3 regions of the Exiguobacterium sp. MH3 genome follow, and region 3 is predicted to be linked to each of the others. Evidence: predicted binding sites of a transcription regulator. Region 3 holds the regulator's gene; each other region holds the start of a gene.

Region 1 (10,495 bases), 860 kb from region 3:
GGGAGGACTATGATTTTGTCTATCGTACATTATAATCAACTGTCACGGAATCAAAAACTACATGTTCACCAACTATTACAACATAATCAATGGGCACACGACATTCCTTTTTTTCAATTACTTGAAGGTCATCAATTCGTTTATCTCAAACATGATCTAGTCTATGCGACTCTTGGTTATCGTATTTCAAATGAAATGACTTGTCTGATGAACGGTGCCTACTCAAATATCTCCGCATTTCACCTTCTTGCGAAACACTTACATGAGTATCTTGTTCGTCAAGGTGCCCAACAAATTAAAGTACAGGTCGTTCCGCCTCAAGATGGTGCGCTATCATCGGTTTGGAAAACACTCGGATATACACTTTCTGCTGAACAATTTCGCTTAATCGGAATTTCAAATGACCGTGTATCATCTTTACGCTTTCAACCTATACATGCCCGTAATCAAGAATTATACCTCACTCTTCGAAATCACTCTATAAAAGGATGTGATCATCTTTTTCCATATCATCAAGAACATTATGAACAATTCAGCCATTCAAACACATCACCTTATTTAATATACGACCAACAATTAGTGATCGGTACACTGCTCTATCAAAAATATGGTCGTACGATTCGTCTCCTTGAAATCACGTGTTTGCCCGAGTTGAAATATCAAGGTTACGGTCGGCGAATTTTAGATACCTTTCAAGCCAAATTGTGTAAAGCAAACATCAAGACGTTCGAAACCATTTTTCATTCCACAAACTTAGATGTGTTGAGACTATACCAAAAAAGTACATTTTGCGATATCCAACTTTTTTCTCATTGGCATACGTTTCAAGTTCAAAATAAATCGTTAACCACGTAATCGTTCAATCACTTCATCGTATTCAGGCAACACATACTCCGCATCCATTTCTCGAAAATCAACATGACCCGTTTTAAGAAGCACTAGCCCCATCTCGTATAATTGTTCGATGTAGGCGTCTCCCCATGTCAAAGCAAGTCCAGGTTGATGGTTATGAAAAGCAAGCAAGGCATCTTCAATCATTTCAGAAGCAATGGACGCTTGCATCACACGGTTCAATAAAGATTGGAACAGTACGGTTTGTCGTCCGATCAGCGCATAAAACGGGAAATAATGTTTAGCATAAACAAACGTCGCTAGATAGGCATCCGCCTCAATCGTCTTTAGTAACAATGGTGAAGCGGGACGTTGTAATCGTTCTGCAAGTCCAACGGTCGCCTTGCATTCGCACAGCTGATCCAGCACTCGAACCGTCAACTCCTCTTCGATATCGAGCAATAAGACGAGATCAAGTAGATTCAATTCATGCGTCTCCATGAATTGATCACTGCGTTGAAGATGCATCGTATAAGTAAAGTCCAGCTTTTCAGCAACAAGTGCCCACAACTCGGAATGGCGCGCCGCATATAGACCTACCGGAAAGTGAAGGGGTTGGCGGACGATCGATCGATGCCCTTCAAGTGTATAGACTTGATTGACGTCTAGACCGTATGCTAGCAGCATTTCGAGTAACTGCTGACGATTTTGACACGTGACGAGTGTTTGAAACAGACGATCGACTTCGACGAGTGGTTGTTTCATTTCAAGCGCTATTTTTAAATGAGCAGGTGAATCCTGCTCTAGCGCCCGCTTAATGAATTGTAAGGCCTGTTGTTCCGCATCGTTCAGTTGGGCAACATGTGTCCGAAACATTTCGATGTCAAGTTCCCGGAAGGCTTGTAACGCCGGTGCAATTGATTGATTTTTTATAAAGGGTTTCCACATGATTCCCTCGACCTCCTCATTCCAGTATCTCTTCGTAGTGTACGCAATATCCTATCGTCTTGAAAGCAAAAAATGGAGAATCTTCCGTCGTTTCAGGAAGATCCTCCATTTTTTATTTTTTACCGACTTTTAAATGAGCGTTTCGAAAGACGGCATCTTGTTTTCCTGTCTTTTCAACACTTGTTCCGACAGACCCCAGGTATTCGATTTCATCCTTTGGCTGAATGAACTCATATGTGACGGCAGGTTCACCCCGAAGTCGAACGTGTATGATTTGTCGATGTCGTAAAGAGAATGATGCGCGCACTTCAAGAAAGGAGGAAGCTGATAAATCATGTTGCCGCTCTAAAATCGTCATCAACTCTTTTTCAGAGTCACGATAGTTCCCCTGCAATTGAGCATACGAAATACCGACTCCTAAAGATAGGATACCAATTAGACTAAGAGCGAAAATGACCAGCACTTTCTTCATGACTGATCCACCTCCGAAAAAGTTCATTCTACTTATTCATCGGTTCATCGATCGTCGACGTGAAGTCTTTTTTTGAATCCTTTGCGTGAAACTGCATGTCCACATGTGGAATATCATCTTCTAAATAAGGGTCGGATACGGTTTCGAAACCAAACGATCCGTAAAACCCTTCTAGGTGTGCTTGTGCCTGTAAGTAGATCGCAGCTTCTTTCTGCAAATGAACCATCGCTTTCTCCATCATTTGTCTCGCTAACCCAACCGACCGGTGTGCACGATGAACGGCTACCCGTCCAATCGCGACTCCTTTTGTCGGGTGATCGTACATCCGAAGACATCCGACGATTTGACCACTCTCACTCCGGACGATTAGGTGTGTCGCTTGTTGATCTTGACCATCTAGCTCCGGATACGCGCACTCCTGCTCGACGACGAAGATATCCGTCCGTAATTTCAAAAGTGCATATAAGGTATCAGGTGTCATGGAGTGAAAAGACGCGAAGTTAAATTCGTACATAAAAACTCTCCTCTTTAGTTACGACAAAGTCGTGATAGTTGTCCAGCGTAAATCGTGACAGGAATGCCTCTAAACACCGTATCTTTTTCCCAGTTCAGCCCGTTTACGCGAGCGACATTTTGCGAAGCATGATTATCGGGATGAATGATCGAGATGATTCGATCATGCCCTCGGTTGAACGCCTCCATCATTAGTTGTTTCGCTGCTTCACGACCATAACCGACTTTCCAGTGCTTCGGTTCGAGCCAATAACCGACTTCTAATTCTTCAATTCCATCCACTTCCTGCATCAATAATCCGGCGAAACCAATCGGTTCATTCGTTTCTTTTTTGAATAACAGCAAAAAACCAGTTTGTCGCTCATCCGAGTATCGCTCCAATTGCCGTTCGAACCACTCTCGTGCTTCATCTTCACTCAGGGCAGTACCTCCATTGATATAACGCATGACTTGCTCATTTTGGACAAGCGACTTATAAAAACTGAAATCCTCTTCTTCGAACGGTCGCATCCATAAACGTTCACTTTCCATCGTCATCGCCTCCTTCTATACTTCTCTTTTCCCGAGTTCTTTTCGCTTCATTCCTCTTCCTGACTCTGCTTTCCTTGTGACATTTTTCATTACTAATCGATGACATTCACTCCCTAGTGCTTGCAATTCCCGGCATAAGTCGGTATTTTGGGAACAGTATGTTGAACAACGACCGCACGATTAATGTTAAAATATATTTTGAGCGCATGAGCGCTGGTAGGAATTCATGAAAAGGACTGAGACCATAATGACTGAACAAGTAATGACGGGACTGTATGAAGGCATTTCAAAAGAGTCCGTACTAATCAATGAACCTTTAAAATATCATACGTATACAAAAATGGGAGGAATCGCGGATTTATTCATCATTCCAACCTCTTATGAAGAAACGGCTTTTGTCGTCCGATATGCTTACGAACAAGGTATTCCCTTGACGTTGCTTGGAAACGGATCGAATCTTGTCGTACGTGACGGCGGCATCCGTGGCATTGTCCTCTCCTTTGAGAAGTTAACCGATATCTCGGTTGAAGGACATGAACTCGTTGCTCAAAGTGGTGCAGCAATCATCGAAGCGTCTCGTGTAGCTTACGCGCATCAGCTCAGCGGTCTTGAATTCGCTTGTGGGATTCCAGGAACGATTGGTGGCGCATTGATCATGAATGCGGGAGCATACGGTGGTGAAGTCAAGGATTGCCTCCATAGCGCTACTGTATTGACACGACAAGGAGAACTGTTGAACATTTCGCATGATGAACTCGAACTGGGATACCGGACAAGTTGCTTCTCGAAGAAAGAATACATCATCCTCGAAGGTCGATTTGCCTTAACAGAGGGTGACCCAGCACTAATCAAGGAAGTCATGGATGATTTGACGCATAAGCGAGAAACGAAACAACCACTCGAGTACCCTTCTTGTGGTAGCGTCTTTAAACGTCCAGAAGGCTATTTTGCAGGGAAGCTGATTCAAGATAGCAACTTACAGGGAACACGCATCGGTGGCGCTGAAGTGTCCAAGAAACACGCTGGTTTCATCGTCAACGTCGAGAATGCCTCTGCATCCGACTATATCGCGCTCATTCGTCATGTCCAAGAAACGGTTCAAGAAAAATTCGGTATCTTACTTGAGACAGAAGTGAAAATTATCGGTGAAGAAGCATAACAAGAATCTTACAAGAAAAGGTGAGCTCCGTATTCGGACTCACCTTTTTGTTCGTTTAGATTGACCAGTTTCCGTCACGCATGACTGATTCACGCGTTCCGTCTGCAAGTTCTCCTTCAATCGATAGATCCGCTGATCCAATCATGAAGTCGACATGCGTCATCGAGTCGTTCGCGCCTTGTGCTTCTAGTTCTTCTGCTGAAAGGCTAGGACCATTTTCGAGACACGTCGAGTACGCACGACCAATCGCTAAGTGGCATGAAGCATTTTCATCAAACAATGTATTATAGAATAGGATACCCGAGTCAGAAATCGGCGAACGGTGTGGCACGAGCGCAACTTCTCCAAGATAACGTGCACCTTCATCAAGTGAAATCAAGTCATCTAATGCTTCTTGACCCTGTTTCGCTTCCGCTTTAACGATTTTTCCGTTCTCGAACCAGAGTGTGAACTCATCAATCAAGTTCCCACTATAGCTAAGCGGTTTTGTGCTCGAGACGTGTCCGTTGACTCCTGTCTTTTTCGGTAACGTGAACACTTCTTCTGTCGGCAGATTCGCGATGAAATCAACACCATCTGCATTCGGACCACCGCCACCTAACCAAACATGACGTTCTGGTAATTCGATTGATAATTCTGTTCCTGGAGCTGTGTAGTGCAATGTTTTGTATTTCTTCTCTGTCAGGAATTTTGCTTTTGAACGCAGATTCTGATCATGATCCGCCCATGCAGCGACCGGATCCGCTTGATCGGCACGTGTAGCCTTTAAAATAGCTGACCAGAGCTCTTCAACAGCATTCTCTGAATCAGGGAATACTTTCTTCGCCCAGCTTTCAGAAGGTGCTGCTACGACACACCAGCTGACATTGTCACTCATGACGAACTTCCGCCAATTAGCAAGAGCGACACCGGCTGCTTTATTCGCACGTGCGATTCGGCTCGAGTCCACGCCATTCAATAAATCTGGATCTTCACTGACGACCGATAAGAACGCTGTCTTTTCTTCTGCCAGTTGGTCGTAACGTGCTTTTAACCAATCCGGGAACGTATCAAACGACTCTTCCGGTGCATCGAAATAACGGATTTTCGTCATCTCATCATCTGACCATTGTACATATACTTGCGTAGCTCCTACTTCGTAGGCGACACGCGTGATTTCACGAACGAGCGGCAAATTTTCGATTCCTGCACGCACCTCGAGTTGTTGTCCTGGTTGTAGATTAATTCCCGTACGCACGGCTAAAGACGCGTATTGTTGTAATTCTGCTTGTGTCGGCATTATGTAATCCCCTTTCTTGTATCTTTATTTTCACGAAATAGTTGCAATTTTGCAAGAAATAAGGCGAAACTAGAAAGAGAAGAGAAGGAGGCATCACCATGGAATTCACACCCGGCGATTTTAAATCGGCTTATACGTATTTTCACCGACAGGCACTCGACCTCGTTGGTGATGAAAAAGCACAGCAAGAATTGTTAGTTCGAGCAGAAATCGGACTTGCGCACTTGACGCAAGATATCGCGTCTACAGAAAGCTCGGACATCGAACGCGAGGCAGAACTCGTCCTTTATTTTCAATTAAAACAACTGCTTGAAATGCTTCGTGCTCTCTATCAGAAAAAATTCGAAATGCATGCGGAGCAGGAACAATTGTTATTGACGGCCGTTCTGTACTTCACGTCTCCTGTTGACGCCTTACCGGACGATAACGTCCTCGGGCTCTTCGATGATGCACAAATCGTCGAGACGATTTACGAAGAACTGGCTGCAGACGTCGATCGCTTTCAACATATGGAATGAATGAAAAAAGCAGCTGTCGCGACAGCTGCTCTTTTTTATGCATTTTGTTTCGAAGCAATATGAACAGGTGTCGTGGATTGACGTGATTCATCTACTTCTAATTTTTCTTTATTCAGCCACGTATAGATCATTCCCATGAAGACTGCTCCACCAATGATGTTACCGGCTAAAGCTGGCAACAGGTTGTGCATCGCTCCGGCAAATGTGATCGTATCCGGATGTGGTACGACTAACGCAATGGAGAACAAGGCCATATTGGCGATGACGTGATCAAATCCAGATGCGAAGAAGACTGCGACCAGTACCATCATCATCATGATCTGCGCCAACTCATTCTTCATGTTCTTTGGAATGAAAATCGCTAAACAGACCATCCAGTTACAGAAGATAGCTCGTGTGAAGATTTCCCACGTCGTATGGTGGATCTTCGTTTCTGAGACAGAAAATAACCAGTTGTTCATACCAAGCTCTTGGATGATTCCTGTTTGAGAAAAGAGTAGCGCAAATGCTAATCCTCCAAGTCCATTTCCAATCAGACAGATCAACCAGACCTTCATCGTATCCATCTTCGTCGTATAGCCGCGCATCGTCGCCGTCGTGAAATACATCGTATTTCCTGTGAACAGCTCTGCCCCACCGTAAACGATCAGGACGAGTGCCACTCCGAAGGTCAGTCCACCAACAAGTGTCGCAACAGGTGACTCCGCCATATATAGACCGTTAATTGCTTTTAAGGTAAAAATAATTGCAAATCCAATGAAAATCCCTGCTAGCATGGCACGAACTAAGTACTCGAGAGGACGCATTTGTAGCATGCGCGTCGACTTGATTGCTTTATTCCGTAATCCTTCTAATGCTTCTACCTCGTTCATCGTAGAAACCTCTCTTTCTTTTGTTCAACACTTCACAATGTTTGTTCATTTATTATCATACTTCCATCTTAAAAGATGTTCAAGTATTGAATAGACCTGTTTTATCGTTTTTATAAAAGAACGAGATGTAAACGATATCATTGTGTCGAGATTGTGAAAAATGCCTTTTCTTGCTTTATACAACTAATTAGTTTGAATTCGTAGTCGTGATGCGAAGCGTTCAAAGAAAGTATTTCGCCTTGATGCATCGAGCACATAACCATCAATGACGACCCGATTAAAGCGTCTAGAAGAGGAAGTAGCTCGTTCAATATCGGTCGGAGTGTAGGTGTCGAATGTTTTCCGGTCCATCGTAAAATCTGCACCTGAATACGGATCCGTGTAGTAAATTTCGAGATCGGTCAAATCAGGAATCGTTGAAAATAAAACAAGTGTATGATGCATCAGCACTTTAGATAACCGAGCTTTCAAAAAATCCTGATTCACTTGTAGTGTTCCAGTATCGGTACCAATCCAGGCTTGTCGCTCTTTTCCTGTAACCTCATAAACAAGCCGCAACGATTCCCCTTCGACATCTACCTGTTTTAATTCTGATGAGAACGGAAGTTGTTCGGCTAATTGACGAACCGCTACCGTATTCATCATCGAAGCACCCACTTGTCTCGCTACGAGATCTCCATCATGCCAAATAGACGTTCGATTTTCTTCATCCGATGGTTGAAAAATGCGAATACCAATTAGTATTACTAAACAAATACAACCAATAAGCAAGAACGTTTTTTTCATTTTCATCACCTTCCTAAAAAAACGTACCCTTTTTCATCTTTTTTCATAAGAAGGGTTGAAATTTTATGCATATGGGCGTACTCTTGCAGGCAGATACTCACAGAAGGAGGAGCATGAGGTCACTCATCATATTGCCATGACTACAACACACCCACAGAAAAAGAGAGTTGAAAAAATTAGTTTTTTAATCATCGGTACATTGCTTTATTCCCTTTACATCAGTTTACTACTATCTCCAAATGATATCGGATCAGGCGGTATCATGGGGATCACACTCATCATCCAAGAGCTCTTCCACACGCCAATCGGTTTAACGCAATTGCTTTTAAACATCCCACTCTTCCTTTTAGGTTTTCGTTTTCTGCGTAAACGGTTCATGTTCTTATCCGGCATCATCGTCGTTGCTTCCTCTTTTTTAATCGACTGGATTCCGACTCAAATTGTTCCGGAATCTTTAAATGATCCGCTCGTCGCCTCCATCTTTGCCGGTCTAGTCTCTGGACTTGCGATGGCATTGATCTTCTTCGGTGGTGCTTCAACTGGAGGGCTTGATATTCTTGGAAAATTTTTCTTCGCTCGTTTTCATAACTGGCCACTTCCTCGCATATTTCTGATGCAAGATCTTGTCATCTACATCCTTGTTTGGTGGGTGTTTGACTTAAAACACGTTATGTACGCGCTCATCATGAGCTTCGTTCGCGCCAAAGCCCTTCAGACGGTTTACAGTTTCTATTCTGCTTCTAAGCAATGTATCATCATTTGTGAGAAAGCAGATGAAATCAATGAAGTCATTACAAAAGAACTCGGTCGTGGTGTCACGATTCTCGATGCACGTGGAGGATATTCCAACCGAACGAAAAAAATGGTCTATGTCGTCGTTCAAAATAATGAAATCGTCCGTTTGCAAGAGATCGTCTCTTCCGTTGAGCCAAATGCATTCGTTACATTCTCAGAAATTCATACGGTTTTCGGAAACTATAAGGAACATTCCTATTCGTTTTAACCAAGCGCAGCCAAGCTGCGCTTTTTCTTCTACATAAAACAGCTTCTCGGATTGCACTAGCTTTCCTGCTTTTTTATTCAGAATACTGACTTCTTACTTTCCTATCCCTATTCAAAAAATAGACAGGCTTCACTTTTCTTGTAATAGTAGTTAAGCTAATGACATGTCTTTTTATTTAAAGGAATGATTGCATGCACTCACTATGGCGTCAGCGTGTTCTGCTGATTCTTTTGATCAGTTTATTTGCCTCTATACCAATCATTTATGCCTTATCTGGTTATCGGACAATTGCTTCGATGACAGCGCAGATGAAGGATCATGATATACCGTTAATTAATCAAGTCGATCAGTTGGTTGAACATAATCGAGATCGAGCAAACGCAGTCCGCGGCCTCTTATTGTACGAAGATAATCGTTATATTGAACAATATTATTTTTCGACTTCGAAAATTCATGACTTACGTAATAGTCTGAATCAATCTTCGACTACTCCAGGAACAATTAAAGATCTTCTTCGTCGCAACAATGTCTGGGAGTCAGAAATCGAACGGGTTTTCGTCGTATATGAACGCCAAAGTCCAGCAGCAGCAAAACGTCTCGCCAGACAATCGACTCAAACGACTCAGACGATCCTTGAAGACTTATCACGTGTAAAAGATGATTTATATCGAACGCTTCAGGCAAAATTACAACAATCGGATGCGTTAATTGCTACATATAAATGGATGTGCCTCGGCCTGTCAATTCTGTCCTTTTTGATGATTAGTGCAACGATTTTTTTCTTCCATCGCTTCGTTCCTGCCATATCAGAGAAATCAGCACAAGAATAAACAAAAAGGAGCTGACTCAAAAGTCAGTCTTTACAAAGATAAGGGTGGCAGATCATCATTCTGCCACCCTTATCTCGTAACAAAAAGAATGACGCGTCACACGCCACTTCTACAGGAACAAGCGCGATTTTGCGCTATCAGAGACGAACGAGACCCGCTTTTCTGCTGGAATGAAGCAAGAAAGCCAGCTTGTGTCTCGCCTGAGGAAAGGGTCTGAAAAGATGAGTTATTCTTTTTTCGAGTCAGCCTCTTCAGATTATAGAGGCGTCATCTTGATTGACAGGACGAGGTCGATGCTTGTCCTAGGAAAACGATCCGAGATGAACAAAAAAAGCGCAGCAATAGCTACGCTTTTCGTTATTCTAAAGAATCATTCACGTACTGCTTTTCCCTCATGCACATGTTCCATAGCCATATGCACAAGCGATGAGACATGATGATCATCCAGGGAATAATAGACGACTTTGCCTTCTTTTCGGAACTTGACGAGTCCTTGTTTCAACAAAGACCGAAGATGGTGAGACGCCGTCGCAATCGAACAGTCGACAGAGGCTGAGACATCACAAACGCATAGTTCTTCTTCAATCGTCAACGCATAAACGATTCGCAGTCGTGTCGCATCCGAAAGAATCTTAAATAGCTTTCCGATTTCAAGTGTTGGGATCGTATCCACGACTTGTCCGATTTCAGACGCACGTTGTTCGTCAATCGCAATCGTTTCACAACGGGGAATGTCCATGTCCGTCACCTCGT
Region 2 (10,495 bases), 910 kb from region 3:
CGCGAATGTCGACGTTGCCTTGCTCGTCATGGCTTTTGGACATGACTTCAACGTCCGTCGACTGGAACGTTATTTAACGGTTGCTTGGGATGCAGGGGTGACACCAATCATCGTCCTGACGAAAAAAAGTCTGATGCCGTCGATTGAAACGGAACTGCAGGCTGTCGGAGCGATCGCGTTCGGAACACCAATCCTTGCCGTTGATTCTTTGACCGGCGACGGATTAGAGGAGTTGCGTGAACAGTTACAAATCAAGCAGACGATCGTGTTAGTCGGATCGTCCGGCGTCGGGAAGTCGACGCTCGTCAATGCTTTAGCTGGAGAACAGTTAATGGAGACGGGTGGCGTACGAGAAGACGATGAACGTGGACGTCACACGACGACGCATCGCGAACTGAAACGACTATCGAACGGTCTACTGCTCGTTGATACACCGGGGATGCGAGAATTGGCCTTATGGGATGGAAGTGACGGACTATCGTCGACGTTTTCCGATATTGAGGAGCTTGCTGAAAACTGTCGTTTCCGAGACTGTAAACATGATAAGGAACCGGGCTGTGCCGTTCGGACAGCTTTAGAAGATGGCACACTAACTGCTGAACGCTGGAATAGCTTCGTCAAGCTAAAACGAGAAATCGCTTATGCGGAACGCAAGCAAAATGTGGCGTTGCAGGCGGCGGAGAAAGAAAAGTGGAAAAAAATCCACAAGCAGGCCCAAGCGCATACGAAAGTGAAGTATCAAAAGCGATAATACGACTGAAATATGAAAAGCATCTGCAACGGAAAAAGGAGTCTCTTTTTCTATGCAGATGCTTTTTTCTCGTTATTCTTTTGAAAGGAATTCATTTGGTTCTATATGGAACGGCACGTTACCCGTCAACGCATCAAGACGATGTAAGTCGGATTGAATCGCTTCAGGGTCACTTCGGCGCGCGTTTCGTACCGTGGCCGTTCCGACCGGATGATCGTTGAATCCAGTCGTTAAATCAAACGTCCGATTCGACAGCCGATCAGTAAAATAACGATCGTGGGAGACGAAGAGGAGCTCACCAGGGAAAACATCGAGGGCGGCTTCGATTTGTTCACGAGTCGCAAGGTCCAAATAGTTCGTTGGTTCATCGAGAATAAGCAAGTGAGCACCAGAAAAATACAGGCGTAAGAAAGCAATCCGACATTTCTCACCCATACTGGCGTCGGAAATCGACCGGTAAACATCATCGCGACGGAATAAAAAACAGGCGAGTAACGTCCGGGCGTCCGTTTCACTCATCGTGCCGTACTCAAGTAATGCCTCTAACAACGTACCTGATGTCGGTAAGTGGGAAAGGGCTTGTGAAAAATAGCCGGTCTTCAATCGAGGATGACGGATTATGTTCCCTTGATGAGGAGCATATTCGCCCTCGATGAGACGCAGTAAGGTCGTTTTTCCGCTTCCATTCGGTCCGATGACAGCAATTCGGTCACCATGTTCTACCGTAAACGAAACATCCTTTAGGATCGGTTTCGTCTCATGCATGAAAGAGACACGTTCAAACGAAATCAGTCGTTTCGCACGAATCGCTTCATGTTCGAATGCGACGTGAACAGTCGGTGCAACTTGTGGTTTTTGTACACGATCCTCGAGTAGACGCTCGAGTTGCTGCTCTTTTGCCTTGACCTTCGTCGCATGTTTAGCAGCCTTCTTTTTCGCATACGGATCCCGTTCACTCGCTTGATTCGAGGCTTTTTGATGCCATTGCCGGTATCCTTGAATCATGCGTGTCAGCTCTTTGCGGGTGCGTTCTTGTTTTTCGTACGCTCGTTGTTGCGACAGAGCTTGATGTTCCTTTTGTTCTTTATAGGACTGATAGTTTCCGTTGTATCGCGTTGCCCCTGATTCAGATAATTCAATGACGGCATCAGCTGTTGCGTCGATGAAGAATCGTTCGTGTGAGACGTAGAGAATCGAGGTCCGTGACATGTTGACCCATTCCGTGAGCCACTCGAGCGTCTCTTGATCCAGATGATTCGTCGGTTCATCGAGAATGATGAAATCAGGTCGTGACAGAAGCAGGCAGGCAAGTTGGAGGCGCGTCTGTTCACCACCGCTTAAACTGGATGCTTTGTGTGTCCAGAGTGCTTCCTCTAATTTGACTTCTTTTAAGACGCGTGCTGCATCTGCTTCAAGCGAGAAGGCGTCCTGATCGAGTGCTTGTTGATAGATCGTCAAGTCACCATTCATGGCATTAGCGCGAAGTTGATAACGAACCGCATCCGCTCGTTCGACGACATCAAGAACGGTGTGATCGCCCGCTACGAAGTGTTGTGATAGTAGACCGAGTTTTTTGTAATGACGCTTGATCGAACCGTCAGTCGGCTGAAGTTGGTCAGCGATCAAGTGTAACAGTGTCGTTTTTCCGATGCCGTTCGGACCGATTAAGGCGACATGTTCACCGGTATGAATATGAAAAGAAACGTCCGAGAAAAGACGTCGTTCGTCGTAGTCCATCGATAGGTGTTGGATCGTAAGTGTTTCAGTAGGCATAAAAGCAGCTCCTTTAGTGTTCATTTCCGATAAGATGAAATGAAAAACACACCATCCGAAGCGAGCGGATGGTGTGCCGGAGTGTAACTCAAAGAAGGTGCTGGCCAGAGGTTGGTCACACCGAAAAAGAGCAGACTCGTAGCGTCAGACATCCGCAACTGCATTGCGAAAGAGATGATTTCATTCATCAAGCGACGTGTACGAGTGATTGCTTCATTTCGGTGTTGTACCTCCTGTTCATAGTCTATGCCGTCATTGTAACAAAATGGAAACGTTAACACAAGTACGATTCAAGTAAGGTTTGCGCAGTATCCGTTTCTTCTGATGAAGGGGGAAGCACATCAGTTAACGGATAAGCAAGACCAAGATTTTCCCACTTATAGACACCGAGTTGATGATAAGGGAGTACTTCGACGCGCTCGACGTTTCCGAGCGTCCGGATGAACTCGCCGGTCTGACGGAGGAAATGTTCTGACATCGTAATACCTGGTACAAGGACATGGCGAATCCAGACGGGAATGTTTCGCTCGGCTAGGCGTTTTGCGAAGGCGAGTGTATTGGCGTTACTCCGTCCAGTCAAGACGCGACAAGCGGCATCGTCGATATGTTTGATATCGAGTAGTACTAGATCCGTCGCATCGAGAATCGCATCGATGTTTTTCGGGACGACGGATCCCGCGGTATCGATGACCGTATGCAGTCCATGGCGTTTTGCTTCTGTTAAAGCAGCCTCCAAGAATTCTGGCTGAGCGAGCGGTTCACCTCCAGAGAAGGTGATTCCGCCACCCGTGGCCTCGAAAAAGGAGCGATAGCTGATCGCTTCTTTTACGACTTCGTCTGCTGAGACACGCCGTCCGCAACCGAACTCCCATGTATCCACGTTATGACAGTATTGACATCGTAGTGGACATCCTTGCGTAAAGACGATGAATCGAATGCCAGGACCATCGACTGTTCCACATGATTCAACGGAATGGATCATACCATAGGTCATCCTGCTCACTTCCTTTCACATACTACACATCATTTTAGAGAGAACCGTGGAACGTTCGATTGATGACATCGATCTGTTGTTCACGCGTCAGTTTAATGAAGTTGACTGCATAACCGGATACCCGAATCGTTAACTGTGGATATTGTTCTGGATGCTCCATGGCATCGAGTAACGTCTCACGGTCAAAGACGTTGACATTCAAATGGTGTCCTTTTGAAGTCGTACCACCCATATATCCGTCAAGTAATCCGACTGTATTGCGAATGCGTGTGGCTTCATCCTTACCAAGTGCTTTTGGCACGATCGAGAACGTGTAGGAAATCCCGTCGAGCGCATGTTCATATGGTAATTTTCCGACAGACGTCAGTGCGGCGACAGCTCCTCTAGTGTCACGTCCATGCATCGGGTTAGCACCCGGTGCGAATGGTTCACCCGCACGGCGTCCATCTGGCGTATTTCCTGTTTTTTTACCGTAGACGACGTTTGAAGTAATCGTCAGGACAGACTGCGTCGGAAGGGCATTGCGATACGTTGGATGTTTACGGATTTTCTCCATGAACAGTGTGACGAGATCGACCGCCATCTGATCTACCCGTTCATCGTTATTCCCGAACTTCGGAAACTCGCCTTCGATCTTGAAATCAACTGCAACCCCATCCGCATCTCGGATTGGACGAACTGTCGCATAACGGATGGCGGATAGACTGTCAGCGACGACCGATAAACCAGCGATACCGCATGCCATCGTCCGTAAGATTTCTGGATCATGTAAAGCCATCTCAATCCGTTCGTAGCTGTACTTATCATGCATGTAGTGGATGACATTCAGTGTGTTGACGTACAGTTCTGCGAGCCAATCGAGTTGACGATCATAAGCCGCCATGACGGTTTCGTAATCGAGTACTTCATCAAGCATCAATGGACTTGCTGGGGCGACTTGGATTTTGAGCTTCTCGTCCATTCCGCCATTGATCGTATAAAGTAATGCTTTTGCCAGGTTTGCTCGCGCACCGAAGAACTGCATCTGTTTCCCGATCTTCATCGCGGAGACACAACAAGCGATGCCGTAATCATCTCCATAAACCGGTAACATCAAATCATCGTTTTCATATTGAATCGAGCTTGAAACGATCGACATCTTCGCACAGAATTCCTTGAATCCGCGTGGAAGCTGAGTAGACCAGAGAACGGTTAGATTCGGTTCCGGTGCCGGACCAAGTGTCGAGAGAGTGTGTAAGAAGCGGAATGAACTTTTCGTGACGTTTGATCGTCCATCTTCACTCATTCCACCGATTGATTCCGTTACCCACGTCGGATCACCCGAGAATAGATCGTTGTAGTCTGGTGTCCGTAAGAACTTAACGATCCGAAGCTTCATGACGAAATGATCGACGAGTTCTTGTGCAGTCTCTTCCGTCAAGCGACCAGCCGCAAGATCACGTTCGACATAAATATCAAGGAACGTCGAGACTCGACCGAGTGACATGGCTGCCCCGTTTTGCTCTTTGATGGCAGCAAGATAGGCAAGATAGACCCACTGGAATGCTTCTTGTGCTGTTTCTGCAGGGCGGGAGAGATCGAAACCATAGCGAGCTCCAAGCTCGGTCAATTCCGTTAATGCGCGCAACTGTTCATTCATCTCTTCACGGTCGCGAATCATCGATTCAGATAAGAACCCGCCACGTGCCTTTAAATCCTTCTTACGTTCTTCGATCAAGCGTGCCGTTCCGTACAAAGCAACACGACGATAGTCACCGATGATCCGTCCGCGACCATAAGCATCAGGTAATCCGGTGATAATACCGGCTTTACGTGCAGCGCGCATTTCAGGGGTATAGGCATCGAAAACCCCTTGGTTATGTGTCTTCCGGTACTCGCTGAAAGTTTTCGTGACGGTCTCGTCTGCTTCAAAGCCATACGCAGCTAGGGCATCATTCACCATCCGAATCCCACCGTTCGGATGAATCGAACGTTTAAACGGTTCGTCTGTCTGTAAACCGACGATTTTTTCAAGTGAGCGATTCAGATACCCTGCATCATGCGAGAGGATCGTTGATGGTGTTTTAGCATCGACGGCATATACACCACCACGTTGTCGTTCTTCATTCGTCAGCTGTAGAATTTGTTGCCAGAGACGTTCCGTTGCTTGCGTCGGACCGACTAAAAAGTGATCATCTCCTGTATATTCCGTGCGATTGAGTCGAATGAAGTCTGCGACATCGATCGTCTTTACCCATTCACCAGACGTAAAGTTCGTCCAAGCACTCGTTTTTTCTAATAACATGGATACCACTCCTTTAATATTGAGCTAATCATCAGTTCCTTATGTGAATAGTGTAACAAAAGGAAGGGGTGATTCCCTTTACGTTCATGTGAATGTTTTAACAAGTGGACAAACGTTGATATGACGGGCTTTCTTTATTTCTGTATTCATATGAAAATAGTTTTAAAAAAACAGTTTTAGATTGCTAATTCAAGGTTTTTTGGAAACTGTATGAGTTGATTTGAAAAAGATTCACTAGAACAGTTGAAACTGTGAGGAATGTCACGCTACGGTGCCTTGTATTTTTAAGACGTATCGTTGACAATGAAAAAGGGAATATAGAACGTGGAGGTGTGCCAAATGGAGTATGTATCATTAACACAACAAGGAGAGTATCAGTCGGGAGACTGGGTCTCGCTGAAAATCGGATCGGACGGTTCAACGCGAACGGGAATGATCACGGAATTCGAAAATGATGGATTCTGGATTCGATTTGAAGATGATTTTGATTATGAAGACTTTATCGGCTATGATGAATCGTATTGGATTGCGCTTGTTCGTCGTCCGGTTGACGTAAAAGCGACGTATGCGAGTCTTGCGGAGTACCCGGCACTCGCTGCAGAATTACAGGATCGTGTCATCCAAGGATTCGAGATTTTAGAAGAAGAAGCCGGTGAAAGCGAGATTCGATTCCACATTCGATTGCTCGACGCAGGAAATGAATATACACAGACATTACGGGGATACCGTGATGCATCAGGAGATCATGTCGAATACGTAACGGCATGATGGAATTAAGAGAGTAGGAGAAATCGTTATGAACTTTACAAAACCATTTTTACAGGAAGCATGGGAACGGGCGCGCTTTACCGAGTTGATGCCTGTTCAAGAACAAGCGATTCCGTTGTTGCGCGAAGGAAAAGATGTCCTGGCTGAAGCGCCAACAGGAACAGGGAAGACGCTTGCTTATGTCATTCCAGCTTTAGAAAAGATTGAAGTAGAAGAACCACACGTGCAAGTCGTGATCACGGCACCAACACGGGAACTCGTCATGCAAATTCATCAAGTCATTCAATTGTTTGCTCAAGGAAGTGGTATCAAATCCGGTGCATTCATTGGTGGTGTTGAATTAAAACGACAATATGAACGATTGAAGAAAAAACCACAAATCATCGTCGGAACGCCAGGGCGTCTCGTTGAGTTGATCGATTCGAAGAAGCTAAAGATGCATAAGGTGAAATTGATCGTCTTGGACGAAGCGGATCAAATCTATGAGAGTGGTATGAGTGACTCGGCGACGCGAATCGCAAACAGTGCACTACGCGATCGTCAGTTAGCATTCGTCTCCGCGACATTGCCGGAACGGACAGCAGAATGGGGACGGACGCTTGCAAACAACCCTGAGACGATTCGGGTTGAGCGTGCCGTCAGCACACAAGTGACATTCGGTTATTTGGAGACTTCACGTCGTCAGAAGCCGGAATTGTTACGTCGCCTGGCGAACATGCAAGGATCAAAAGTGCTGACATTCATCAACAACCGCTCCTTCCTCGGACCATTAAATGGTGAGTTGAGTAAATTCTCATTGAAATATCGGATTTTGGATGCTGAAAAAGGAAAACGAGAGCGAATGGAGACATTACGTTCTTACAAAAAAGGAGAGTTTCCTTTACTCGTCACGACAGGTCTTGCGGCACGTGGTCTAGATATCGAAGCAGTCACGCATGTCGTCCATTACGATTTACCGGAGTCGCTTGACGATTTCGTACACCGTTCAGGTCGGACGGGACGTGGAAATGCGAACGGAATGGTACTTGCTCTTGTTACGGATCAAGACTTAAAACACTTAAAAACACTTGCGAAGCAAATGGGCGTCGAGATGGAAGCAATGGAAATTTACCGTGGGGAAGTCATTCCAAAACGTGAATTCACAGCACCTCAGACGATTAAACGACCGGCTACTCCTCACCGGAAAGGGCGATCGAAATGAAGAACGATCGAAAAGTAATTCCGTTTCCGACGACGGTTTCTGAAGCGGAAATGAATGCAGCCTTGAAGAAGATGTATCAAGAAGCAGCGACAGCACGTAGTACGGATTGGGTCGCTTTCATAGAAGAGATTGCAACGGAGGGACGTTGGTATTTAAAAGATGCTGAGTTGTTCCGGGACTTATTCGTAGATTGGGCCATCTTCTATGAGACGGATGATCAAGGAAAAACGCCGCACGGTCGTTTTCTTGAGCAGGTCAAAGAAGAGTTATCGCCTAGCCTCTATCGTGCCTTGCGTGGATTAGCGGACCCGATGCCTTCGTTGTTTCAAGTCGAGGCGGATGGTGTCGTTGATTTAATGTCAAAACAGACGTATCAAACGGATTTGTCTGAGATTGAAGTCGAACCAGGTGATTTGTTGATTGGGAAACTGCTCTACATTTCTGGGAAGTGGCGCTTTGCGATTGCCTATATGAAAGTAGCGCGCGCACTGGTACCAGAAGTCCTCGCTTTGTTGACGGACTTCGTGGATGAAGTAGGAGAAGACGCATTGCTTCGTCAGTATCCAGAATTTTGTGCGGAATTGATCGACTTACTCCTCGATATCGAAGAAGGCAATATTGCACCGAGACCAGAAGAATAATCGAAAAAACCTAGCATACATGACCCGATTATGGTCAACGTATTCTAGGTTTTTTTCATGAATCTGCTCGATATAGGGCGACATCGTTTTTATCCCGATGTTTCACGCGATACATGGCAAGGTCGGCTTGCTTTAAGCATGTTTCAAGATCAGCCTTATGACACGCGGTCACACCGATGCTTGCAGAAACGAATAAGGATTGTCCTTTATAGACGTAAGGTCGTCTTAAAAAGTGTAAGGAGGATTTGCATTTTCGACGTAAGGACAGTTCATCATCGGCGTGTAAGAGGATTGCGAACTCATCTCCACCCAGTCGATACACGGATTCTAAAGAATTCGTATGCTCACTCAATCGCTTCGCGACCTCGATCAAAACATAATCGCCTGCCTCGTGACCGTACGTATCATTGACTTGCTTAAAACCGTCTAAATCGACTACCGCAAGATAATTCATCTCGAGGAGATGATTTGAAAAATCTCGCTCCAACGAACGACGGTTTCCGATACTTGTCAAGGCGTCATGATAGGCGTGGTATTCGATCCGTTTTTGTCGGAGCTTTCGTTCAGTGACGTCATGTAAAATCATGAAACGTCCCATCGAAGTGGCAGCAATCTGAATCGGAATATCGATGATCTCATACCTTCTGTGTTGTTCATCTTCATACTCATCGATATCTGTCTTAAGTGTTTCTAATAAGTGACGCATCGTACGAGGAATATGTTCAATCGTCATGTCGGGTAAATGAAACAGACGTTGGGCAGCTAAGTTCGCGTATAGTGCCGTTCCGGATTGATCGAGTCGAATCATCGGATCAGGATGACCGAGAAAGAGTGGGATGACTTGCTGTTCACTATCTTTGATTTGTTGTTTTCGATGTTCGATACGTGAAGCAAGTTGTTCGTTCCGTTCGTGTAATTGTGCAACGATCAAGCCATGCTGACGGGCAATCAAGATCTGTCGGATGATTAGTAAAACTAAAATGATGAAGATATCGAGCTTCCCGCCTTCTTGTTCTACCATATAGTGAATGAATAAAGGAACGGCCAGTAGAGGGAGCCAGGAACGGGGAATGACCGTCGTTCGAGTGGTTCCTTCTTCAATATGATCGACATGCCATAAAATAGCTGCACTTTGCGCCAAACGAATCAAGATCGGGAAAAACAATAGATAATTTGCTGAGAAGTCCGGGAAATAAACACTCGAGACTTCGTAGATACCACGAATGAAAATGGATAAGAACAATAAGAACAATGCCATCCTTGATACCCAATGGGTTTCTTGAATGAACGTAAAATAGAAGAAGACGAATAAACCGAGTGATGTATTCGTGATGACGATGATGGCATAAGGAACAGTTTGCAGTCCCGGATTCGTCAATTCATTGAGGACATGAAACGCAACAAGTGCTATGAAAACGACGATGATCGCGGCATCGACGAAAGCGAGTACGTGTTGTCCGAGTGTCCGTTTTGTGATGATTCGGTAAAAAATCGCGTATAAGAATACGTAATGAGATATTGAAAATAAAATCAGGCTATAAATAGATGGAACTGGAAAGTCTTGATCGAAGAAATGTAATGTCTCAAGAACGGAACCGATGCATGATAAAACCAGTGATCCTAAAGCGATCAGCCAAAACTTTCGTCTGGGTACGATCAATGTTTGTTCCTTACGATAAGCAGTAAGAATAAAGTAAGCAATCAATCCAAGAGAGGCATACTGTAGTACTTGTTCAACGATCCGATTAGAGATGGAAGGAGTCCATGTAGCAAGGATCATTAGAGCAAAAGAGATGACGAGCATGGCAGGAAACCAACGGATGAAATAGTTCGATTTAAGCATGGACTCCCTCCTAACGTTTAATTTGAGTAGCGAACAAAAAATTGTTTTTTTCGGTCTTCTTAATATGGTACATGGCTTCATCTGCTCGAATCAATAATTGTTCTGAGCTTTTACCATCTTCAGGGTATAAGGAAATTCCGATTGATGGTGTGACTTGAAGCGTATGTGTCTGAATATAGAACGGATGATTTAGAACTTCGAGAACGTGTTCGGCAAACTGACGTGTTTCCGAAGCAGATG
Region 3 (10,495 bases):
CACTCGTCGTCAGCATCGGTCTTGGACCTGCTTCCCTGTCGTATGATCGTTTACTGCCGACGTTACTTGGAAACGGATCGTTCAAAGAGGAGTTCGTCCTCTATTCGCTTCGCTTGCCCCGACTGCTCATCACCGTCATGGCGGGAATGGCACTTGCCTTATCCGGTGCAATCCTTCAAGGGATCACACGCAACGAACTCGCTGATCCTGGTATCATCGGCATCAACACGGGAGCTGGCGTCGCCGTCGCCTTGTTCTTCCTGTACTTCCCAACCGATGTCGGGTCATTCATCTATCTGTTACCAATCGCTGCCTTCTTCGGTGCACTCGTCACCGCGACAGCGATCTACCTGTTCTCGTACGACCGTGTACAAGGACTCCAACCGATCCGCTTGATCTTAACGGGTGTCGGCTTCTCGATGGCACTGTCTGGAATCATGGTCATCCTGATTTCATCGACGCGTCGTGAAAAGGTCGACTTCATCGCCAAATGGCTCGCCGGTAACATTTGGGGAACAGACTGGATTTTCGTCTACTCGCTGTTACCGTGGTTACTCGTCTTGATTCCGCTCACGTTCTATAAGGCGAATAAGCTCAATCTACTTGCCTTGAATGAACCGGTCGCGATCGGTGTTGGCGTCGCGATTGAAAAAGAACGGATCCAACTCTTGTTGACAGCCGTCGCGCTCGCTGCTGCTGCCGTCTCCGTGACAGGGGGAATCTCCTTCATTGGTCTGATGGCGCCACATATCGCCCGTGCGCTTGTCGGACCACGGCATCAGTTCTTCCTGCCGATCGCCCTCTTGCTCGGCGGCTGGTTGCTTGCATTCGCTGATACGATCGGACGCAACATCGCGGGACCAGACGGGGTACCGGCTGGGATCGTCGTCGCCTTGATCGGAGCACCGTACTTCATTTATCTACTGTTGAAGAAATAATCAAAAATCCGCATCCATCAACGTTTTTGCTGAATGGATGCGGATTCTTTGCTCTAACGTTTCCACCACGCACGTTCGATTTCTCCCATCGAGACGTACGCAGGATCGATTTGTTTAGCCAATCGATTCATTCGAGTGACACCAAGACCGACTCCGCCGCTCCAGACAAGTAAGAGAACGAATAAATAACCGGGAGCATTTGGAATCGACAGCATGACGAAAGCGATTAGCCACGCCACGACATATCCTATGATCGTCAGGTGAGCAACCTTCTGAACAGTCTGTTGATAGATACCTTGCGTTAAATAGGACTTCATGAGTCGTAGCCGGACGATTTCTCGAGCGACTCCAATTCCACAAAGACAGAAAAACAAGGTTTGTCCAAAGACGGATTCAACCGCTGGTAAAAACCAAGCAAGTATGGCGACAATCAATCCAGGAATCGAAAAGAAATAGGTGACGACATGCACTGGACGTTTCATTACATTCAGACGTGCTTGTCGCTCGAATAGGTGTTCCATTTCGATGTTCCTTTCTGTTTGACGAAGCGGGCTACTTCTCTGTCACTGATATAATCCGGGTCACGCGCTCCGTCACGTCGGATGATCCATTCGCTGATGAAGTAGAGCGGTGTTAAAATCGCAAAAATGGCCACCAGCATCTTCCAGAACGGTTCCTCGATCGTCTGGATGATGACGATCGTCAAGACAGCGTACAGCAGGACGTGACTACCGACACGTAGTAAAAATTGCCGACGGACTTGTGCTTTTGAGATATAGCCGTCTAAAATTTTTTGTTTTTTTAATTGATAGCGAAAATCGGAGGCGAGAAAAACGGCTGGAATCGCCAAAATCAACATCGGGAGATCCGTCCATTCAATTAAGATACCGACTGTTATGAATAGAAACATGTTCCAATACCAGCGTGTGCCGAGCCACTCGACGTCTCGGTACGCGAGCGCAAGTTTTTGTAGACGTTCTTCACGAGCTGTTTGCATGACATCGTCTCCTTTAGCGCGCTTTGTGAATTTCTTTTTCCGTGATATACGTTGGATCAATCTTTCGTGAGATGAACTCTAACGTCTTTCGACAGAGCCAGTAGAACGGAATGACGACGATGACGAGACCGATCAAGAAGTACGTGTTCGGTCGATCGACCGCCCAAACGATCAGACCGGCGAGTGCTCCGTACTGTAAGATGCCGATCAGGACATGTACCTGATAGAGCCGTCTTGCTGAATCCTTTGATGTGTATTCCGCGACAAGCGCGAACCGCTTCCGTTGTAGCAACATGTCATAGCCAAAATACAATAACGGGACGATCATCGCGTAGATTGGTTTCTCGAGTGTGTTACTGAGCGCTAAGAATGCCGCAAGCATGACCCACATGCCGGTCTTCGTCTTCTGATGCATCTCTTCGTACAGCGCCGCTAAGGCATCTGTTTGTGTATGTACGTGTTCCATGATCATCCACCTTTCTATACTGTCATATACTTACATTTTACTCGATCGGTTTCATCTGTAGTACGATTTTTGAAAAAAAAGACGTCCTACCGCTTAGGGTAAGACGTTTTCCATGAAGACTACGCACTGACCTGGATGATCAGATAGATGACGCTATAGGCAACGATCGCGAGCGGTATCATCGCGACACCGATCAGCCAGCCGTTTTTGTCGCGGATACCGAGATATAAGACGAGACACCCTACGATGAAGGCGATTAAGGTCGTGAACGGATTCATGGTTGTTCCCCCTCTGACTTGTTTCTGTTCTTAAAATTCCCCCTCTTCTCGTCTCATAAACCCTTCAAGGCGCTTCGGCACGCAAGAAAAGCCAGACGGATACCCGCCTGACTTTATCTGTAGTTACTTATTTTTTCGTGATGACGACTGTTTTCGTAACAACGTGTCCACCGATATCCTTCAGTTTCAAGTTGTACGTGTTTTTCCCCTTCTTGAGCGTCACTTTTTTCGTGATTGTCTTTTTGAAGGCTCTCATTTGGTATGGTTCCTTGAAGGTATGACGGTATACCGCATTATCATTCATATCAAATCGAATCTCATCATAATTATCTTGAAGAACGATTTTAAGAGATGCTGTCTTTGTTTTTGCTGATACTGTTTTTGGTGCTGTCACTTTTAAAGTCGGCAATGTCGAATCTAGAATGACTTGACGACTAAATACCAAGCGATTTCCTTTTCCATCATAAGCTTCGACTTTAAACGATTTGACGCCATCTTTCGTATAGGTCACATCATGGCTGAACACATACTGCTGTTTTGCTGCATCAAAACGAAGCTGGACGGCTTTTCCGTTAATTTTGAATGATTTGATCCCTGACTCATCGGATACATGACCCGCGATAGTAACTACTTTAGATGTCGACAGACCGAGTGCGACCGGTGTGTCGATTTGGACGGTCGGTACCGCCTTGTCGATGCCTGTCGTGTTCACCGATTTCGTCACGGTATTTCCTGCATAATCCTTGACGACAAAATCAATCTTCGCTGACTTCGAGAGACCTTTGAGTTCATATGCTTTTTCTGTCGGTGCAAGCGGCTGTTTGAGGACACTTGTTCCATCGACGAGAATGTCATACGACGCTACACCTGTTCCCTGATCGCCTGCTGTCCAAGAAAGTGTTTCTTTTGCAGTATCCCATTGAACAGTTGCTGCTGGTTTTTTCGTATCAATATAGACGGGGAAGAGATTCGACTGCCACTTCGCATTCGGATAATCGATGACTGATTTCACTTGGTAATAGTAAAGACCGTCTTTGACTGGTTTTCCATTGACTGTTCCATCCCAAGCCGCACTTGTGACGGGTGTGAACCCATCTTCAGAACCGCTATCATAATAGTTCTTCACAACGTCTGTTTGTAGATCTAATTTACGGAGTGTTGCTTTATTCCGGTCAAGAATCGAATACTCGACTTTTCGTGCATTACGAAGGAACGAGAGGACTGGGAACGCCTCGTCAACGCTACCATCGTTGTTCGGTGAGAACGCAACCTTGTTTTCAACGACTTTTCCCGCCGTGTTCGTGCCGAGGAACTCGAAATCATCTTTTACTTCTGTCGCTAATCCAGTTAATCCGTAGAATGTCTTCTCTTCGTCATAACGCGGTGCATCGACGATCGGTGCCTGATCCCACTTTCCTTTGAATCCGACGTACGGCACTGTCAATTCCGGATTTTTACTCTTCGTATCGATTAAACGAACGAAACCTTCAACGAAGTAGCCATTTTCAAAGACTTGCTCAAGTGGAAGACCGTTTGCCCAATCGACCGTATCTTTCAAATCGACCGATACACTTACTTTCGTTGAGCTCTTCGGATTGATGGAGACAGAACTTGCTTTTTTCGAACCGACTGCGAATGAGATTGGGAACGTTCCTTTATTCGGATCGACCGCATCCACTGAGTTTTTCTTATAAATATTGTTGGCTTCCAGGAAGTTCGTTCCTTCTGCACCGAGATCCGATTGTACCGTTCCGGCTAATTGATATGTCACTTTTTCGCTACTATAGTTTTTCAAATCGAGCGTGAATGTGAATTTTTCGCCGACCTCTTTGAGTGCAGCCTTTCCTTCACCCGATTTCGTTTCCGTAACGACGACTGGTGTTTTCATCGCAGCACGTAGATCCATTAAACCAGCACCTTCACGACGTGGTGAATAGAAGCTACCAGTTTTCGCTTCAGCATTATACTGCCCTTTATCAAGCTGTGGACGTGACGTGTTCATGAGGATATTCTTCGCGAGTTTAACGCGTGTCGCACCATCGACTTTGAAATCCTTCGCGATTCGTTGCATGACAAGTGCCGTTCCTCCGGCGACGTGTGGTGCTGCCATCGATGTTCCACTCATGACGCCATATTCGTTATCATTGAGCGTCGAGTAGATTTTTCCACCCGGTGCCGTGATTTCAGGTTTGAAATCAAGATTTGGTGTGACACCCCATGACGTGAAATCAGACATCTCGCCCGCTACTGGGTTATCTGCTGAGACCGCTTTTCCATCGAACGTGACAGCAATTGCTTTTCCTGCTTTCGCTTTTTCTTCAAGATCATTCCCATCCGCGATGCTGAGCGTCACCATCGGAATCGTCGGATTGTTAAGTGCCATGCTGACATAATCCCCATGATCGACTCGTCCACGAACGATGACACCGGCTGCTCCTTGTTTCTCAGCTTCTGCTTGAATCATACCGTAATTGAAACTGCCGTTACGCACAACAAAGACAACTTTTCCTTTGACATCTTTTCCTTGATAGTTCGATGCTTGACCATCGCCGACATAAATGACGTCTTGCTTCTCCTTGTTGAATATCTTAATCGGATTCGGCGAGTCCTGTTTTTGGTACGCCAAATACCCAGCATCTTGTCCGTCAATCGTCAGTGCCATACCTTCAAGCGTTAATTTCGTATTCTCTAGCGATGCGACTTGTAGCGCTTGGCTGATCAACCCTGGAGATCCTACAACACCGATGTCAGGATTCGCTGTATACGGATTGCCTGCACCATGTCCTGTGAATGCCGAGTTTCCAGCAGAGATCGCACATAAGATCCCGTTGTTCATTGCGTTGACGATTGCCCGTTGTTCCGGATCATCTGCGTTGACGAATGATGCCGTCGAACCGAGACTCATGTTGATGACATCCGCTCCGAGTGCAATCGCATCATCAATCGCTTTGATGTAGATATCACTGAATGTCGATGGCATGCCTGGATCATTTCCGAATACTTTCATCGCGAGGAGTTGTGTTTCCGGTGCGACCCCTTTGATACCACCGTTCGCTTCGTCTCCATTAGCACCGACCGTACCCGCTACGTGCATTCCGTGCATCGATGCACCTGCACCTAAATCACGGATTTCGCTATCGTGATCAGCGTAGTTATAGCCGTATGGGACTTTTTCCGTAAAATACTTCCCTTTTAGTCCTTTTGTTTCTTTAGCACTCTCAACCTTCGAAGAAGTCAAATCGATCTTCGTCTCCGGGCTCAACACCATATCTTTATGCGATGGATCAATCCCCGTATCGATGACCGCTACGATTGTCCCTTCCCCTTTGAAGCCATAATCCTGCCATGTTTCTTTTGCATTAACCATATCTTTGCTATACAACATGTCTGGTTTTGCGCCTTTATCGGCTTTCGGTCGCGCGTATTCATGGGCGATATGTACGCTCTTGACTCCGGCGAGTTGTTTGATGTCTTCGATGTCGCCGAACTTGACTTCACCACTGAATCCGTTGATGACGGTCGTGAAGCTTTCCTTATATGTAACGGGAATCGATTTTTTAGCGATCGCTGACTTGACTGATTTTTGGACGCTGACGAGGCGATCCTTAATCGACTCTTTTTCGGCATTGCTCAATGTGCTATACCGCTTGTTTTGTGCCTGCGCGATTTGAATCGCCGGCTTCTGCTCCATCTCGATGACGACACGGACCTTGTCAGACTGCTTATACACCTTCTCCTGTCCTGTTTTCTTAAGTGAGAGGGCGTGCGGCTTTTGACCGCTTGCCTTATCTTGCGAGGACAGTGCTCCTTGAGCACTAACCAAGTTGGAAGATGTCATTAAGACAGCTGCCAAGAGTGCGATTTCCTTCTTCATGCTTCTTTTCCCCTTTTCTAAAAAACCATAATGATGTTACCAACAAAACAGTTAAACGAAAATTCTGTATATTTAGTTTAATGAAATAGATGGAAATAAACAATTCGGTTCTGTCTGTTTTATATAATTATTTGTTTTTATTGACACTTTATATTACATTTCCATATTTTGAAAACAATAAAAAAACTCTTGAATCCTCAAGAGTTTGAAGTGTACGAATATGGTGGAGACTATCGGGATCGAACCGACGACCTTTTGGCTGCCAGCCAAACGCTCTCCCAGCTGAGCTAAGCCCCCATGAATTAACTTTAGTATACGCATCGCTAACTGCTTTATCAATATAAAAATAACGCTTTCATAAAAAGAATTCCTTCCAAAATCGTCGGAAGGAATTCACGATTCATTTATTCAATTCACGCATCAAATCCGCCTGTCGTTCAAGCTCTGCCTGTTGCTCGAGGATCAAGACCTTTTTGTACGTCCGCGCAGAAATCAAGATGCTGATCTCATAGAGAACGAACAATGGGACCGAGATCATCAAGTGTGACGTCACGTCCGGCGGTGCGATCAATGCCGCAACGACGAACAGCGCAAAGTACGCATATTTCCGATTCTTTCGCATGAAAATTGGCGTCACGAGACCAAGACGTGTCAGAAACATCGTCACGACCGGCAATTGGAAAAGAAGACCGAACGGAATCGTTAATCGGATTAAGAAACTGAAGTAGTTCTCGACTCCGATGACTTGTTCGATTCCGAGTTCCTTCCCTAGTTCAGTCGAAACTTTTAATAAGAAAGGTAACAACCAAAAGTACGAGAAGGCTACACCAGCCAAAAACAGAAAGAAGATGACCGGAATATACGTCAATGTCGCTTTTTGCTCCTTGTCATACAGACCAGGGCGGACGAATGCCCACAGTTGATACATCCAGAACGGTGATGCCAACACGATTGCGATGATGAACGCAAGATTCAAATATAACATTAAAGGATCTGCGACGTTGAAGGCATTCAAACCGATACCGAGCTCTTTTAAGTCCGCTTGCAAGAAGCGAACGAGCGGTCGGACGAGCGGAAATGCAACAGCGAACAGGACGACGACGATGATAAGCGACCAGACGATCCGTTTACGCAGTTCGTCCAGATGCGACGTCACGCTTTGTTCTTGATCAATCGCCATGATTCAATCACTTCTCTTTCGGTTCATCCTTTTTATCGTCGTCCATGATACCGTTCGTTGCGCTCTTGAACTCTTTCAATGTCTGACCCGCAGCACGACCAAGTTCAGGTAACTTCTTCGGTCCGAAAATGATTAATGCGACGACACCGATTAGTGCTAAGCTACCTGGTCCGATGAATGCTATAGTTGACGGGATAAGGTTTTCCATTATGATTTCACTCCTTCAGCTGATTGCGAATAATGCTTCATGAAATAAACTAACGACTGCAACTCGATCGATAAATCGATGTGATGGACCCGGACGCTCGCTGGCACGTTCAACCGCGCGGGCGTAAAGTTCAGGATGCCAGTCACACCATACTCGACTAACTCATCCGCTACTGACTGCGCGAACTGGGATGGAACCGTCAAGATGGCAACATCGACCTGATTCGCTTCGATTTGTTCTTTCATGTCCGAAACATGATAGATTGGAACGTCATGCGTCGTTGTTCCGACCTTCTCTTCGTCCGCATCAAACGCAACGACTATCCGAGTACTATTATTCTTTAAAAAGTTATAATTTGCAAACGCTGTTCCGAGATGACCGACCCCGATTAAGGCAACATTCGTCACCTCATCTTGATTCAAGGTTTTGCGGAAAAACGTTAAGAGATGTTGAACGTTATATCCATACCCCTTCTTCCCTAATGCCCCAAAGTAGGAAAAATCGCGACGAATCGTTGCTGAATCAACCTTCACCGCCTCGCTTAACTCAGCAGAAGAGACGCGGAGCTTGCCTGAATTGTATAAACTTTGGATGAAGCGATAATATAGCGGCAACCGTTTTGCTGTCGCTTGTGGAATTTTTGTGTCTGGTCCATTCATCCTGCAGTTCCCCCTTCGGCCACATCCATCGTGGCACCCAAATCTTTGCAAAAAGCTTTCTACTCTCCTTGATTGTAAACCACTTCACATAGAGTCACAAATAATATATTCCGCAGGACCTCGCGCTTTTGTTCGTGATAGACTAAAGGGTGGAAGGATGGATGGAAATGATACTCTTACAAGTCAACCAACTCTCGAAATCATTCGGCGTTGAGCCGATTTTAGAAAATATCAAATTGGAAGTACAAGAGCGTGACCGGATTGCGCTCGTCGGACGAAACGGTGCCGGTAAATCGACCTTGCTCAAAATCATCGCTGGCGAACTCAGTCATGACTCGGGCGACATCATGAAAGGCAAGGATGTCAAAATCGGTTATCTCGCGCAAGACAGTGGTCTCGAATCGAACGAGACGATCTGGAACGAGATGCTGACCGTCTTTGAACATCTCCAAGAACAAGAACGAACACTACGCCGGATGGAAATCGAAATGGGCATGGAGCATATCTTGAACGATCCGGTCGCGTACGATCGTCTCCTAAAGACGTACGATCAAGCGCAACACGACTTTTCAGAAGCGGGTGGTTATCAGTTCGAAGCGAATATCCGCTCCGTCCTGCACGGCATGCGCTTTTATCCGGACGATTATTCGCGCCGGATCCAAACGTTATCCGGTGGTCAACGGACACGTCTCGCCTTAGCGAAGATGCTCCTGCAAGCACCAGAGCTCCTCATTCTCGATGAGCCAACCAACCACCTCGATATCGATACGCTCGCTTGGCTCGAAAGTTACCTCGGCGGTTATCGTGGTGCCGTTCTGATCGTCTCGCACGACCGGTACTTCCTTGACCAAGTCGTCAATGTCGTCTATGAGCTGTCACGCAATGTCTGCCGTAAGTTCACCGGTAACTACACGAAGTACTTGGAACAAAAAGCGGCATTGTACGATCAAGAAATGAAACAGTTCGAACAGCAACAAGAAGAGATCGCGAAGATGCAGGACTTCATTCAACGCAACATCGCTCGGGCGACGACGACAAAACGTGCCCAAAGTGTCCGGAAGCGACTCGAGAAGGTCGACCGACTCGACCGACCAGATGGCGATGAGCGTAGCACGGTCCTGTCCTTCCCGATTGAAAAACAGAGTGGGAACGACGTTCTTCAAGTCAATCAACTGGCGATCGGTTACGAAGAAGCTGTCTCAAAAGACATCACGTTCCGCTTGCAACGCGGTGAATCACTGGCACTCGTCGGACCGAACGGCATCGGAAAGTCGACGCTCTTAAAAGTCCTCGTCGGTCGCTTACGCCCCCTCTTCGGTGATTTCCGTTTCGGAACTGGCGTCTCGATCGGATATTACGATCAAGAGCAGGCAGAACTCAATGACCGGAACCGCGTCATCGATGAGATTTGGAACGAATGGCCTTTGATGCGTGAACAAGAAGTCCGGTCTGTCCTCGGGCAATTCCTGTTCAGCGGTGACGATGTCTTCAAAATCGTCCATGAGTTATCTGGTGGCGAACGCGGACGTCTCGCGCTTGCGAAACTGAAACTCCGGAAGACAAACGTCCTCGTCCTCGATGAGCCAACGAACCATTTAGATCTAGATTCGAAGATGGTCCTCGAAAATGCGCTCGTCGACTATGAAGGAACACTACTATTCGTCTCTCACGACCGTTACTTCATCGACCGGATCGCGACCCGTGTCATCGAGATGAGTGAAACCGGTGTGACAGAGTACCTTGGCGATTATTCGTACTATACAGAAAAGAAAGCAGAGCAAGAAGAAATCGCTCGTCTTGAAGCCGAGGAAGCAAAAGCAGCAAAAGTCACGGCATCGAAGACGATCGATAAAGAAGCGCAGAAGGAAGAGCGCAAGCGCCGTCAGCAAATCGAA

The links. Region 3 encodes Rex, which represses fermentation and respiration genes when NADH is low (regulators of the CRP and FNR family bind a similar motif). Its sites were predicted from a motif close to TTGTGAAATATTTCACAA; they were not measured.
Region 1: a site for Rex is predicted at 7,144-7,161, ahead of U719_RS02810 (formate/nitrite transporter family protein). Genes of this name have one in related genera too.
Region 2: a site for Rex is predicted at 5,889-5,906, ahead of pflB (formate C-acetyltransferase). Genes of this name have one in related genera too.

The regions. Positions count from the first base shown of each region.
Region 1 covers NC_022794.1:554,371-564,865, reverse strand. Annotated here, with positions in the region: gene U719_RS02850 (GNAT family N-acetyltransferase) at 16-855, shown strand; gene U719_RS02845 (hypothetical protein) at 844-1,779, opposite strand; gene U719_RS02840 (hypothetical protein) at 1,892-2,251, opposite strand; gene U719_RS02835 (GNAT family N-acetyltransferase) at 2,280-2,732, opposite strand; gene U719_RS02830 (GNAT family N-acetyltransferase) at 2,780-3,295, opposite strand; gene murB (UDP-N-acetylmuramate dehydrogenase) at 3,543-4,454, shown strand; gene U719_RS02820 (aminopeptidase) at 4,510-5,733, opposite strand; gene U719_RS02815 (YkvA family protein) at 5,832-6,251, shown strand; gene U719_RS02810 (formate/nitrite transporter family protein) at 6,287-7,123, opposite strand; gene U719_RS02805 (hypothetical protein) at 7,307-7,909, opposite strand; gene U719_RS02800 (YitT family protein) at 8,046-8,912, shown strand; gene U719_RS02795 (hypothetical protein) at 9,104-9,742, shown strand; gene U719_RS02790 (metalloregulator ArsR/SmtB family transcription factor) at 10,113-10,481, opposite strand.
Region 2 covers NC_022794.1:611,142-621,636, forward strand. Annotated here, with positions in the region: gene rsgA (ribosome small subunit-dependent GTPase A) at 1-751, shown strand, start outside; gene abc-f (ribosomal protection-like ABC-F family protein) at 824-2,524, opposite strand; gene U719_RS16800 (hypothetical protein) at 2,545-2,712, opposite strand; gene pflA (pyruvate formate-lyase-activating protein) at 2,799-3,518, opposite strand; gene pflB (formate C-acetyltransferase) at 3,553-5,802, opposite strand; gene U719_RS03100 (hypothetical protein) at 6,142-6,570, shown strand; gene U719_RS03105 (DEAD/DEAH box helicase) at 6,599-7,771, shown strand; gene U719_RS03110 (hypothetical protein) at 7,768-8,412, shown strand; gene U719_RS03115 (GGDEF domain-containing protein) at 8,468-10,255, opposite strand; gene U719_RS03120 (GGDEF domain-containing protein) at 10,266-10,495, opposite strand, start outside.
Region 3 covers NC_022794.1:2,861,576-2,872,070, forward strand. Annotated here, with positions in the region: gene U719_RS14795 (iron ABC transporter permease) at 1-938, shown strand, start outside; gene U719_RS14800 (hypothetical protein) at 992-1,459, opposite strand; gene U719_RS14805 (hypothetical protein) at 1,426-1,935, opposite strand; gene U719_RS14810 (hypothetical protein) at 1,949-2,401, opposite strand; gene U719_RS16970 (hypothetical protein) at 2,521-2,679, opposite strand; gene U719_RS14820 (S8 family serine peptidase) at 2,807-6,553, opposite strand; tRNA gene U719_RS14825 (tRNA-Ala) at 6,775-6,850, opposite strand; gene tatC (twin-arginine translocase subunit TatC) at 6,954-7,733, opposite strand; gene U719_RS14835 (twin-arginine translocase TatA/TatE family subunit) at 7,741-7,941, opposite strand; gene U719_RS14840 (redox-sensing transcriptional repressor Rex) at 7,941-8,600, opposite strand; gene U719_RS14845 (ABC-F family ATP-binding cassette domain-containing protein) at 8,768-10,495, shown strand, end outside.